Regions from separate parts of the Staphylococcus debuckii genome, predicted to be linked through region 1. Evidence: riboswitches for the same ligand, from Rfam matches in the RefSeq annotation. Region 1 holds a riboswitch; the other holds the start of a gene.
What was found. A riboswitch is a leader RNA that binds a small molecule or an ion and turns the genes downstream of it on or off. The one in region 1 is predicted to bind lysine.
Positions count from the first base shown of each region.

Region 2: another riboswitch for lysine. It lies ahead of CNQ82_RS07015 (aspartate kinase); the one in region 1 lies ahead of CNQ82_RS08245 (amino acid permease).

Region 1 is NZ_CP033460.1:1,738,873-1,746,539, forward strand. Features, by position in the region: gene tig (trigger factor) at 1-345, opposite strand, end outside; gene CNQ82_RS08220 (hypothetical protein) at 487-1,428, opposite strand; gene CNQ82_RS08225 (NUDIX domain-containing protein) at 1,444-2,055, opposite strand; gene rplT (50S ribosomal protein L20) at 2,198-2,554, opposite strand; gene rpmI (50S ribosomal protein L35) at 2,666-2,866, opposite strand; gene infC (translation initiation factor IF-3) at 2,897-3,424, opposite strand; ribosomal protein L20 leader region at 3,447-3,586, opposite strand; gene CNQ82_RS08245 (amino acid permease) at 3,651-5,138, opposite strand; lysine riboswitch at 5,232-5,406, opposite strand; gene thrS (threonine--tRNA ligase) at 5,465-7,408, opposite strand.
Region 2 is NZ_CP033460.1:1,499,482-1,507,148, reverse strand. Features, by position in the region: gene dapB (4-hydroxy-tetrahydrodipicolinate reductase) at 1-726, opposite strand, end outside; gene dapA (4-hydroxy-tetrahydrodipicolinate synthase) at 726-1,610, opposite strand; gene CNQ82_RS07020 (aspartate-semialdehyde dehydrogenase) at 1,613-2,602, opposite strand; gene CNQ82_RS07015 (aspartate kinase) at 2,685-3,887, opposite strand; lysine riboswitch at 3,972-4,148, opposite strand; gene CNQ82_RS07010 (ABC-F family ATP-binding cassette domain-containing protein) at 4,622-6,223, opposite strand; gene CNQ82_RS07005 (CvfB family protein) at 6,405-7,313, shown strand.

The DNA of each region.
Region 1 (7,667 bases):
TTCTGGTTGAACAGTTACAGTTGCATCGAATTTCAAATCTTTGCCTTTTTCGATTTGAGTCACGTCGATTTCTGGTTGATCAACAGGTTTGATACCTGTTTCTTCAATTGCTTCACCATAAGCTTCAGGAAGCAAAATATCTACTGCATCTTGGTATAAAGCTTCCACGCCAAAACGTTGTTCAAAAATTTGACGAGGTACTTTCCCTTTACGGAAACCAGGAATATTAACTTGTTTAACTACTTTCTTGAATGCTTGATCAATTGCTTGATCTACTTTTTCAGCTGGAACGGTAACTGATAAAACGCCTTGGTTACCTTCCTTTTTTTCCCATGTTGCTTTCATGTCCAAAAACCTCCATGATCTTCCTATTATAATTTTTTCAACTTCATCATTATAGCATACGTATAATGTGGTTACAAACGTTGTGTTTAAGGTGTTCAAGCACGATTAAACTTACCATACAATATTAATTTAGTACCCTATTTATTGCTTAATATTCTTTTCAACTTTTGAAATCCATGCATAGACTTCTTGGTTTAAATTATCAACAGATGCAAAGGATAAATTCAGCATTTGCTCAATATAATGATAAAATGTGTTCACCCATACGTTTACAGATGCTACTTCTTCTATCTCTAATGGATATAATGCAATTGCAAAACTTTGAAGCATTTGAGAAATTTCACTTCTTAATTGGTCACCATAGTTATCTTCGAATCTTTCTAACACTTTAGGTATCACGTGCTGTGTGAAAGAAGCGTACTCAAGTCCTGGCAATTGAGCCGGATAAACACTAAAATCGGTCTCATATTTGCTAAAGTCAACTTCTTTCTCGTATTGTCCTTTTTTGAGATACTCTAATATAATGGTTTGTACATTAGAATGAAAGTTGTGGCTGGATAGTAATTCTGCAAATGTATCTGTAAAGCCATATTGACCTTCATGCATTAAATCGAAAATTAAATATAATTGTTGATTCACATTTAATTCGGTAAATTGCTGTATTCTAGCAATATAATGTTTCTTGTTTTCATTTAACTGCATTTGTGCATCTTCTTTAATCGGATACAATTGCATCCGAATATTATGATCTTCAACTTGCTCAATAATTTGATTAAATACTTCTATACATTCATAGTACTGTCCTAATCCATGTAAACTTGTTATATAATAAATCATCAACTGATTGTATGCGTCGAAGCCTTGTTTTAATAGCACAATTGCTTCTTCTCTCAGCTCCAAATATTGTTCCATTCGCAACAGCATTTCACATTTTAATAATGCAAGTTCAGTTGTTAATTCAAATTCCTTTTCATATTTCATGAAAGTATCATACATTGGTTCATATTTTTCTTGTTCAAAATGTGTTTTAATATCTTTTATTAATTTTTCTTTGTTTTGCGGAAACGGAATGATATCTGACATTTATTACACCTACTTTTAATTAAAAGCTTTCAGTATTAAAGCACTCCACGTTTCAAAGTCATCGTAATTTTCAATACGTCCTTGGTGCATCCAGTTAATTTTAAGTGTATCTGTCTCTTTTACTTCTACATTTTGAGTATCCACTCTTATTTTGAACACAATACCTAAATGTACTTCTCCTACTTCGTTGGTATCATCGTTAATAAATCCAAGGTATTCCATGTTTTGAGTTTTGCTCGGACTTAACCCGATTTCTTCTTCTAATTCTCTTTGAGCATTGACGCGCAATACTTCATTAACATTTTGAGCATCCATGACATCATTCATATGTCCGCCGACGCCAATTGATGATTGACCATGCAAACGTTCTTCGCCGCCACCTGAAAGTCGTTCATATACTAAAGTTTCACCTTTTTCATTTTCTAACAGACAGTACGAAATCAATTGTTTATAATTCGGATCTTCTTCCATATCTCCACGTCGTTTAACTTCATATTGATCTAATGTATCAAAGATTTTTTCACCCATCGGATCATTTTTAGGTAAAAACCCATTAAAAGCGTTCTTTTCATGATTAAAAACAACTTCTCTAGGTACTACTATAATTTTTTCATCGAATTTAGACATCTTAATCTCCTTTAAGTTTTTGTTATGTACTTGCTTGTATTTTATCAAAAATTTCAAAAACCCGTAAAGTTGAACTCTATTATCATATAAAAAATACTCAATCATCGAATTTCTATCAATGATTGAGTATTTTAAAATAAGCTTATTTTAAAGCAGCTTTTGCTTTTTCTACTAATTCACCGAAAGCTTTGTCATCTGAAATAGCGATTTCAGAAAGCATTTTACGGTTGATATCGATGTCAGCTTGTTTCAAGCCGTTCATCAATTTAGAGTAGCTCATACCATGGTTACGAGCAGCCGCATTGATACGAGTGATCCATAATTTACGGAAATCACGTTTTCTTTGACGGCGGTCACGGAATGCGTATTGACCTGATTTCATTACTTGTTGTTTTGCTGTTTTATATAAAGTACGTTTAGCGCCGAAGTAACCTTTTGCTAATTTGATTACTTTTTTACGACGTGCTCTTGTTACTGTTCCACCTTTAACACGTGGCATATTAAATTCCTCCTTGGTTATGTTTATAACACTTATATTTTAGTTGTTTTAAGTGATGGCAACCTTTGTTTTAAAGCTGTTGCTCACTGATTTTGTCATCTATACGATCAATTATTTTTTGTAAGCTAATAATTGTTTTACGCGTTTCATATCACTTTTAGATACTAAGCTAGCTTTACGTAATTTACGTTTTTGTTTAGTGCTTTTGTTAGCGAATAAGTGAGATGTGAAAGCTCTTGAACGTTTTAATTTACCTGAAGCAGTTCTTTTAACACGTTTAGCTGCTCCGCGGTGTGTTTTCATTTTAGGCATAATGAAATTCCTCCTATAAATTTTAAAAAGTTATTTTTCTGCTGTTGGTGCAAGCATGATAAACATTTGACGGCCTTCCATTTTAGGTCGTTGTTCAACTGTAGCGATATCTTTGCATTCGTCTGCAAATTTTTCTAATACACGTTGACCAATTTCCTTATGCGTAATGGCACGTCCACGGAAACGAATTGAAACTTTACATTTATCACCTTTGTTCAAGAATTTACGTCCGTTTTTCAACTTAGTTTGGAAATCATGTTCCTCAATTGTTGGGCTTAAACGAATTTCTTTAACATTGATAACTTTTTGTTTCTTCTTCATTTCTTTTTCTTTTTTCTGTTGCTCGAATTTGTATTTGCCGTAATCCATGATACGAGCAACAGGAGGTTTAGCATTTGGTGCGACAACTACTAAATCTAAACCTACACGTTCAGCCATTTCTAATGCTTCACGTTTTTGTTTTACACCGATTTGTTCACCGTCTTGACCAATGACACGAATTTCTCTTGCGCGAATTCTTTCGTTAACTTGCGTTTGATCCTTTGCTATGGTTAACACCTCCGTTATATTTACGAAATATCCCAAGTAAAAAGAGCGGACACAGAAGTGCCCGCTCTTTTTCCATTACTCAACATGATAAGATTATCACGTTGTATTGGACCTGCCAACAGCTTTTATGCGTCGCTACAGGTGAGAAGCGGGAAGCTTCTACTTGGTTCGTTTCGTATTCAACGTATATAATCATATCAACTCTATTACACAAAGTCAATCATTATTTTATTTTTTATTTGAATTGGTTCATATCCACGTCTTGACGTAAGTCTACATCTTTTAATGGAATTTTTTTAGTTTTGTATCTTAGTTTATGATAAATGAAGAATGCTAAGAAAACTGGAATTCCCATATAAGTGATGATAAATCTATTCGGATCAAAATGACCTGTTTTAATGAAATCAACATCTTGTCCAATGATTACAATGACACATAATATACCTGCAAAAATCGGACCAAACGGGAACCATTTAGCTTTGTATTTCAATTCATATTTACTGTGCTGCTGTACATTAAATGCACGGCGGAAACGATAATGGCTGACTGCAATTCCGACCCAAGCGATAAAGCCTGTCATACCACTTGCTGCTACAATATACTCATAAGCATCTCCACTTAATTTTTGTACTAGGAAAATAATTACTACTACAAGTCCTGTAGCGAATAGTGAGATATAAGGCACCCCGCTATTGGATGTTTTTCCAAAGGCTTTCGATGCCAGTTTATCTTTACTCATTGAGTATAGCATTCTTGTAGAAGCGTACATTCCTGAGTTACCAGCCGATAATACTGATGTTAAGATAACAGCATTCATAAATGATGCTGCAAATGCTAATCCTGCATTTTTGAAAACTAATGTAAACGGTGAAGTAGCAATGCTATCTCCGCCGCCCATAAGTGCTGAGCTAGAATATGGAATTAACATACCAATAATGAAAATAGCTAAGATATAGAATAACAAAATTCTCCAGAATACTTGTTTAATCGCTTTCGGCACAGCTCTTTCAGGGTTCTCAGATTCTCCTGCAGTAATACCAATTAATTCAGTACCTTGGAATGAGAATCCAGCAATTAAGAACACACCTAAGATAGATAATAAACTGCCTCCTAAGCTGCCTCCGAGAATTGGACCGTCTCCGGATGTAAAGACTTCAAATCCGATAAATTTACCGCCCATAATACCGAAAATAGTTAATAAGCCGATAATGATAAAGATAACAACAGTTACCACTTTAATGAGCGCAAACCAATATTCACTTTCACCATAAACTCTTACTGATAATGAGTTCAAAGCAAAAATAATGATAATAAACAGAACGCTCCAGCCCCAAGCTGGCATTATTTTCATCGGTTCCCAATATTGAATCACTTGTGCTGCAATTGTCACGTCAGCCGCTACTGTAATCACCCAGTTAAACCAGTAGTTCCATCCTAGTGCAAATCCAAGTGATGGATCGACAAAGCGTGTCGCATAAGTACTGAACGAACCTGAAACTGGTAAATAAGTGGCCATTTCTCCAAGTGATGTCATTAAGAAGAATACCATGATGCCTATAATTGAATATGCAAGTAAAGCCCCTAACGGCCCTGCATCATGAATTGCACCGCCAGATGTCATAAATAAACCTGTTCCAATACATCCGCCGATTGCAATCATAGAAATATGGCGATCTTTCAGGCCTCTTTGTATGCCTGCATCTTGACTAGTTTTATTTTCCATAAACGTTTCCTTTCCTAGGATTAGAGGCTTGCAAATAAAATAAAAAACAATGGTTGCAAATCCAAGATATGCAACCATTGTTCGACTTTATAAATATACGGTAGCACATCACATTTTGTGACAGTCCAGCTTCTATTCGAAAACTGTCCCAATATACAATAGTTATGGTTATTATATATTTCGGCATCTTTGCCTTTAACTCATTCAACCTACGCTCCACACAGCTTCTGATAAGTTACTCATCAAAGATGCAACCTCTAACACTTTTTTTAATATTTATTCAACTACATTGTAATATACCTTAATACCTCAGTTATTTCAAGGTCTTATTGTTGTCTTTGTTTTTTCAAACGAATTTCATCAACTAAATTCCAAATGAATTCATCTTTTTCTACAGTTTCTTGATCTTTAGAACCATATTTTCTAACGTTTACTTCATTATTTTCAATTTCTTTATCACCAATTACAAGTTGATAAGGAATTTTATGCATTTGTGCTTCACGGATTTTATATCCCATTTTTTCATTACGGTCATCGATTTCCACACGTACGCCTTGAGATTTCAATTCATCTTGAATTTGTCTTGCATAGTCGTAGTGCAAATCAACGTTTACTGGAATAATTTCAACTTGTTTTGGTGCTAACCAAGTTGGGAATGCCCCTTTTGTTTCTTCAGTTAAGAAGGCAACAAAACGTTCCATTGTTGAAACCACACCACGGTGAATAACTACCGGACGATGTTCTTCACCATCTTTACCGATATAAGCAAGTTCGAATCTTTCAGGCAATAAGAAATCCAGTTGTGCAGTTGATAAAGTTTCTTCTTTACCCATAGCTGTTTTAACTTGAACATCTAATTTAGGACCGTAGAATGCCGCTTCACCAATTGCTTCTTCATATGGCAAGCCCATTTCATCAACGGCTTCTTTCAACATCGCTTCTGCTTTTTCCCACATTTCGTCATCGTCAAAGTATTTAGCTTTGTCTTCAGGGTCACGATAACTTAATCGGAAGCTGTAATTTTTAAATCCGAAGTCCTCATATACATCAAGAATTAATTCAACAACGCGTTTGAATTCTTCTTTGATTTGATCTGGTCTTACAAAGATATGAGAGTCATTTAAAGTCATACCGCGAACACGTTGTAAACCTGATACTGCACCACTTGCTTCATAACGATGCATTGTACCTAATTCTGCAATACGAATCGGCAAATCTCTGTATGAATGCGGTTTATTTTTGTAAATCATCATATGGTGCGGACAGTTCATTGGTCTCAAGACCATTTCTTCTGTTTCATCCAATTTCATTGGCGGGAACATGTCGTCTTGATAATGATCCCAGTGTCCGGATGTTCTATAAAGATCAACATTGGCTAGTACAGGAGTATATACGTGGTCATAGCCTAATGCAACTTCTTTATCTACAATATAGCGTTCAATTTCACGACGAATTGTAGCACCGTTCGGCAACCATAATGGTAAACCTGCACCTACAAGTTGACTATTCATAAATAAGTCTAATTCTTTACCGATTTTACGGTGGTCACGCTCTTTACGTTCTTCCAACATTTTCAAGTGTGCTTTTAAATCTTTTTTATCGAAGAAAGCTGTACCATAAATACGTTGCAGCATTTTATTGTTGCTGTCACCTCTCCAATAAGCACCTGCAGTTGATAATAATTTGAATTCTTTAATTTTAGAAGTAGATGGAACATGTACACCGCGACATAAATCAGTAAATTCGTCTTGTGTGTATAATGTTACTGATTCGTCTTCTGGTATCGCATCAATTAATTCCAATTTATAAGGATCATCTTTGAAGAATGCTTTTGCCTCTTCACGACTCACTACTTTACGTTCAATTTTATAATTTTCATTCACAATTTGCTTCATTGTTTTTTCAATTTCAGGAAAATCATCTGAAGAGATTTTGACATCTGTATCGAAATCATAATAGAAGCCGCCGTCAATTACTGGTCCTACTCCGAATTTCACGTCTCCATACAAACGTTTTAATGCTTGTGCCATTAAGTGAGCAGTAGAATGACGTAAAACTTCTAAAGCTTCGTCACTTCCTGGAGTTACAATTTCAATTGATCCATCTTCTTCTAATGGACGAGTCAAATCCACCATTTTGTCGTTGAATTTACCAGCCACTGCTTTTTTACGAAGTCCTGGGCTGATAGACTGAGCAATTTCCTCAGTAGTAATACCTTTATCAAACTCTGTACTGTTTCCGTCTGGGAAAGTAATATTGATTTTATCCATTCATAAACGCCTCCAATATATAATCCTCTACGTAAAAACAAAAAAACCTCCTCCCAATAAAGGGACGAGGTTATCGCGATACCACCCTAGTTCAGATAAAAACATGATTCCCGCATGTACTTATCTATCTCTGCATAAGATAACGGTCTTGAGCCGGATATTCATTACGAATATCGATATCAACGAGGGAGTAATCAATTGCTATGATAACTGTATTCTCATCACCAACAGTTTTCTGTGTATCAGGAAACAATTCATC
Region 2 (7,667 bases), 240 kb from region 1:
ATTATTGATATTATCAAAGTTATAATACCCATTAGGCTTTTTAACCAATCGCTCTGCTGCTTTTAAAGCGCCATTGGCAAAAATATCTTTTGACTGTGCGCGATGTGTCAATTCAATCGTTTCATCCACGCCTGCAAATAACACATCATGTTCACCTACAATAGTACCGCCGCGAATTGCGCTGATACCAATATCATCAGGTTGGCGTTTTTCATTTTTCTCATGACGGTCATATACAGGGTTAACATTTTCTTTTAAGTCTTTAATGACATCGTATAATTTAACAAGCGTACCACTTGGCGCATCTACTTTTTTATTATGATGTGCTTCAATAAGTTCAATGTCATAACCTTCGAGTAAGGGAACTGCAACTTCTAATAATTTAGTTAACACGTGAATGCCATAGCTCATATTGGCACTGAAGAATACAGGCATACGCTGACTGAGTTCTTCTAACTTTGCGGTAATTTTTTCTTTTTCCCCAGTAGTAGCAACTACAAGAGGCAAATCAAAGTCCTCATCAAGCAAGGGCAATAATAATTCCGGGTTAGAGAAATCAATTGCGACATCCGCTTCTTTCGCATCTGCAATGCGATCGAAAGAAGGGTAGGGATAGTCGTTATCTTTATCAGGGACAATAATACCGGTAATCTCGTGACCTTCTTCTTCAGCAAGACGTGCTACTCTTTGGTTCATAGCACCATATCCGATTAACAAAATCTTCATTATAGTTCACCTGCTTTATATTTAGCGTATGCTTCTTCTAATTGTTTGCGATCCGCTTCTTCTAAAGTTACGAGAGGCAAGCGTACTTCATAGTTGCCGAACCCTTCAACTGCAGTTAAAGCTTTAATAGGAATAGGGTTAACATCTACTGATAAAGCATTCAATAATCTGCTGATCGGCTCAAAGTCTTTATCAATCGACTCGCCGCGTTTGGCTTTTTCATATAACGCTTGGAAGTCTCCTGGAATAGCGTTAGCTACAACAGAAATGACACCGTTGCCACCTTCAGCAAAGTAACGTACTACATTATCATCATTACCGCTGTATAGAGAGAACTCTGATAAATCCAAACGTTCTTTCAATTTATTGTGATAGTCGAAGTCGTTGGTTGCATCTTTAATAGCTACGATAAATGGATTTTTAGCTAATTCGACCATTGTCTCTACATCAATTGTCATATTAGTACGAGACGGTACATTATAGAGTATTACAGGTAAACCGACAGCATCAGCAATCGTTGTAAAGTGTGCAATCAAGCCACGTTGACTTGTTTTATTATAATAAGGCGTGATAAGCATAATCGCGTCAGCACCGATTTCTTTTGCACGTAATGATGCTTCTAATGATTTTTTAGTCGCGTTTGTGCCTGTACCTGCAATTACAGTGATACGACCATCGACTTGGTTTACTACAGCTTTTAACACTTCATCTTTTTCTTCATCAGATAAAGTAGGGTTTTCTGCTGTTGTGCCGTTAACGATAATCGATTGAATATTGTTATCTATTAAATAATCCACATGTCTTTTAAGTGCTTCGTAATCAACTTCATTATTCGTAAATGGGGTAGTTAAAGCGACACCTACACCTTCAAATAAACGACTCATAATTAAGAAACTCCTTTCAATGATAAAACTTGTTCTAGAATTTGAACGGTATTCAATGCTGCGCCTTTTAATAGATTGTCTGAAGTTACCCAAATATGGAAAGTATTTTCTAAGGAATCATCTTTACGGATACGTCCGACAAAGACTTCATCTTTACCAGTAGAATTGATGGCTAATGGATATTCATTATTTTCAGGATTATCTACCAGTACCACACGGTCATCATTTGCAAATAAATCTTGAATTTCTTTAACAGTAGCAGGTTTATCAAGCGTAACGTCCATTTCGACACTGTGACTATCTTGTACAGGAACACGTACACAAGTTGCTGTTACTTTTAAATCAGGTAAATTTAAAATTTTACGCGTTTCATCAATCATTTTTTGTTCTTCTTTTGTATAACCATTTTCTAAGAAGACATCGATATGCGGAAGAACGTTATTATAAATTGGATGCGGATAAGCTTTAGGTGCTTCTCCTTTTTCTCCATTTAATAAATCTTCGCGGCCTGCAACTCCTGAACCAGAAACTGCTTGATATGTTGTATAGGCTACACGTTTCAATCCGAATTGATCTTCCAACGGTTTTAATGGAACTACAGATTGTATTGTTGAACAGTTCGGATTAGCAATGATACCGCGAGTAAATTTCGGTTCATTCACTTCAGGTACAACTAAGTCAATGTCCTCGTGCATTCTCCATTGACTAGAGTTATCAATGACAATTGCTCCTGCTTCTTCAAAAATAGGAGAGAAGTGTGCACTTGTACCTCCGCCTGCACTCATTAAGACATAATCGAAATGTTCGCTGGCTGCTTCATCTGTTAATTCTTGTACAGTATAAGTTTTGCCTTGATACTCAATTTCAGTACCCGCTGATTTGGGTGATGAAAATAAGACGAGTTCATCAAAGGGAATATTTTTACGATCCACTGTCTCCAGCATTTTTCTTCCTACTAAACCTGTTGCACCTACAATTGCTAATTTTGTCATGTTTTTTCACTCCATTTTATTTTTTAAGACGAAAGAGAAATCCTTCCTCATGTTGTTCTAAGTTGCTGTGTAACGGATAACTTTATATATCAAACGCTTGATATAACTCTTCGACAGCACGTTCACCATTTTTAGCATCAATCACGTAAGAGATGCTAATTTCTGAAGTCGTAGTCTGATAAAAAGGAATACCTGCGTTAATAAGACTGATAAACGCTTTAGAAGCTACGCCTGACATATCTCTCATACCAGAACCGATTAAAGAAATTTTGACGTATTCATCATTTAAATTATAATCTAAAGCTTTGTAACTTTCTGATAATTTTTCCAAAATCCCTTTAATTTGAGTGAGATCAGTATCTTTAATTGAAAAAGAAAGCTGCAAGCCATCTAAGTTAACAATTTGAGAAATCATATCTACATTGACTTGTCCTTCTTCTAACTCAGTAAATAATGCTGTCAGTAATTGATTATCTGAAAGGGGATAGCTGATAGTTACGTGCATCATATGTGTATCTAACGCTACTCCTGTTACTGCTTTCTTCTCTAAAATTTCTGTTTGTGACATAATCCATGTTCCTTTCACGTTTGATAATGTTCTGCCTAAATATAACGGGATATTATAATTATTTGCTAACTCGACACTGCGCGTTTCCAATACACCTGCACCTAGTGCACTCATTTCCATCATCTCTTCATAAGAGACTATACTTAAGCGCTTTGCATCTTTATATACTCTAGGATCGGTGGCATATACGCCATCGACATCTGTATAGATTTCACAAGGTGTCTGGTTAGCTGCTGCAAGTGCAACTGCAGTAGTATCTGAACCGCCGCGACCTAATGTCGTCAGTTCAAATTCCTCATTGATTCCTTGGAAACCAGCTACTACTAAAACATCATTGGTTTCAAAGGCTTTGTCGAAAGTTTCTGGATTAATTTCAGCAATTCTGCTTTTCAAATGATGGCCTACTGTTTTAATGCCGGCTTGATAACCTGTCATTGCTTTCGCGTTCACCCCGATATCATTCAATATCATCGACAGGTAGGAGACCGTTTGCTGCTCGCCCGTTGTAAGTAAAAGGGCAAGTTCTTGCTGTTTAGGTTCAGCTGTCAAAGCAGCAACATTTTCCATTAGTTGATCAGTGGTTTTCCCCATTGCACTGACAACTACAATTAATTGTTCGCCATTTTCTATTCTATCCTTCAGCATTTCAGCAATATTTTTAATTTTCGTAAAATCACTGACCGACGAACCACCGAACTTTAAAACACTTCTCTTCATCTTTTAATATCCTCCTCGATAATAGGGGAGAATCACATATATAAAAAAGCAAGTCCGGAATGCGAACTTGCTCGTAGATTTATATACAAGTGATGCACTCCATTATTTGGTAATAATGACAGACTGTTAGCTCTTAACCTGAAAGTCCAGCGATTATAACTTGCCTTTATAATCACTTCGGCATCTCACCCTTTCTTTGCCGACTGTAAGCAGACAGTTAGAACGACAAATACTCTTGATTGATGCGCCTCATCAAAATATTTATTTAATTAGTATGACTCACATTATACATAGTTCAAATTGAGAAGTAAACCAGAAAAATAAGATTTTTAAAAATTTACTGAAAAAAACCTCTATTCTGAAATCCATTTACTCAATTAGTGTAAATTCTATAAAAGTAGGGCGTTATCCAATTTGCATTCATCATTACCTTGCTAGAAACATTATAACCTAAAATGCTTAATTAAAACATACAAAAATGGTAAGGGGAGCGAGACAGAAATAAAATTGATCCAAATTATTTCGTCGTCTCATCCCGGCCAAGCTAACTAGAATAGGGAGCAGAACAGAAATAACATTGGTTAAAATTATTTCGTCGTTCTGCCCCGGCAAAGCTAACTAGAATAGAAAAAAGCTTGGAACAAGCGTATTTTCTATTCAGATAGCTACTGCCAATACAGAAATTACGGACTGAGGCAGATTAATGCCCCAGTCCGTAATATAATAGTATATATTTAACTTAACACGCCTGTTTCTTTGAGATATTCTTCATAACTGATTTCTTTTGAAACAGCACCTTCAGGATTTAAATCAATTACACGGTTAGCAATCGTATTAATAAATTCAAAGTCATGTGAAGTGAAGATAATTGAACCTTTAAATGATTTCAAACCATCGTTCACAGCTGTAATGCTTTCTAAATCTAAATGGTTTGTTGGTTCATCCATTAATAAAACATTAGCACTCGATAACATCATCTTACTTAACATACAACGTACTTTTTCGCCCCCGGATAAGACACTGGCTTTTTTCTTAACTTCTTCGCCGCTGAATAACATACGGCCTAAGAAACCACGTAAGAACGTTTCAGTTTGTTCATCTTCAGGTGCGTATTGACGTAACCAATCTACCAAGGTCATATCTACACCATCAAAGTATTCTGAGTTGTCTTTAGGGAAGTAGGTTTGTGAAGTTGTAACGCCCCATTTGACACTGCCTTCATCTGGTTCCATTTCACCTGCTAAGATTTTTAATAAAGTAGTCTTAGCAATTTCACTGTCACCGACTAATACCGCTTTATCATTTGGATCCATTGTAAATGAAATATTATCTAATACTTTTTCGCCATCGATTGTTTTAGAAAGATTTTCTACGAATAATAAATCATTACCGATTTCACGTTCTGGTGTAAATTTAACAAATGGATATCTGCGTGAAGAAGGTTGAATATCGTCTAATTCAATTTTTTCTAATTGTTTTTTACGGCTTGTTGCTTGTTTGGATTTAGAAGCGTTCGCAGAAAAGCGTGCCACGAAATCTTGCAACTCTTTAATTTTTTCTTCTTTTTTCTTGTTTTGTTCTTGAGCCATTTTTTGAGCTAATTGACTTGATTGATACCAGAAATCATAATTTCCTACGTATACTTGGATTTTACCAAAGTCTAAATCTGCAATATGCGTGCAGACGTTATTTAAGAAGTGACGGTCGTGAGAAACTACAATAACGGTATTTTCAAAATTGATTAAGAAATCTTCTAACCAATTGATGGCAGGAATATCTAAACCATTCGTAGGCTCATCAAGTAATAGCACGTCAGGGTCGCCGAATAAACTTTGTGCTAATAACACTTTCACCTTTTGATTATTTTCAAGTTCAGACATTTTTTTATCTTGTAATTCTGCAGGAATACCTAAACCAGAAAGTAGGGTAGCTGCATCCGCTTCAGCATTCCAACCGTTCATTTCAGCAAACTCACCTTCAAGTTCTGCTGCACGAATTCCATCTTCATCGCTGAAGTCCGGCTTCATATAAATTTCGTCTTTCTCTTTCATGACTTCAAATAAACGTTCATGACCTTTTATTACTACATCTAACACTCGCTCATCTTCATAAGCAAAATGATCTTGTTTTAATATTGCTAAGCGTTCATTTTTCCCCATAGAAACATGACCAGTTTGTGAATCTAACTCGCCTGATAATATTTTTAAAAATGTTGATTTGCCGGCGCCATTAGCACCTATTAATCCATAGCAATTACCTTCTGTAAATTTGATATTTACGTCTTCAAATAATTTGCGATCGCCAAATCGCAAGCTCACATCAGTAACTTGTAACATGTAGTTCCTCCATAAATTGATATTTCTAACGCATGAATTATACCATAGATAAGCGATTCTTTCGACGGGATAAGTTTTTTGACGTGTTTCTTCATTAAAAGGTGTTGTTTTGAATGAAACTGTAAATTCAATACTCGAACGTGTTATAATGTTTCTAATACTGAAAGACAAAGGAGTAAATATGGCTTTAAGAGAAAATGATATTATTGGATCAATTGAATTCTTGAAAGTATTAGGATTAAATGGTTCAACTTATGAATTAGAAGGTCCTAACGGTGAAAAAGTAAAACTAAACCAATCAGAAGTCAATGAAGATGATAATTTAGAAGTGGGAGAGGAATATAGTTTCTTCATTTATCCTAACCGTTCAGGCGAATTGTTTGCGACTCAAAACATGCCTGATATTACAACAAGCAAGTATGATTACGTGAAAGTATTGAAAACTGATAGAGACGGCGCAAAAGTTGATGCCGGATTGCCAAGAGAAGTATTGATTCCTTGGGAAGATCTTCCGAAGATAAAATCACTCTGGCCGCAAAATGGTGATTATGTCTTAGCTACTTTACGTATCGATAGTGAGAAGCAAATGTTTGCGCGTTTAGCTACTGAAACCATCGTCAGCCAAATGTATACTCCAGTAAACAATGATGAAATGCAAAATAAGATGATAGAAGCAAGACCTTACCGTGTATTGAAAGTAGGAAGTTTCTTATTATCTAAAGACGGCTATAAAATTTTTGTACACGAAAGTGAACGAAAATCTGAACCTAGATTAGGGGAACTTGTTGAAATTCGCGTAATTGGTCATAATGAAAAAGGGGAATTGAATGGTTCTTTCTTACCATTTGCACATGAACGTTTAGACGAAGATGGACAAGTCGTGTTTGATTTACTTGTAGAATATGACGGTGAACTTCCATTTTGGGATAAATCCAGTCCGGAAGCCATTAAAGAAGTCTTCAATATGAGTAAAGGTGCATTCAAGCGTGCTATCGGACATCTCTACAAAAGAAAAATCATTGACATTGAAACTGGAAAAATACGTTTAACTAAAAAAGGAGAAGCACTTGCTGCTTCTGAAAATGAATAACTGATAAAGAGCTGGGGCCAAATAATGTCTCCGCTCTTATTTTTTACCGGGATAACAACTTGATTTTAATTAAGATTATAGTAATCTCCAACCTTTCTCAATTGTAATATAACTGTAAAAAATAGCTTAAAATTAAGTATTATCCTAGATAAAACCTCGAAATATCCTCTAAACAAAATCTTTTTCAAATTTTTTTCTGCAAATTATCTTTTAAAATCGCATTGAGCAATTATGAACTTAATATTAACGCAGTATTAAAACGTTGCTGCTACAAGGGTTTCAGACGTTATATTAACTTTGTAAAGATTGTAAATTTAAAGCGGTGTTCCATTCACGATTAATTTACAATTCCTC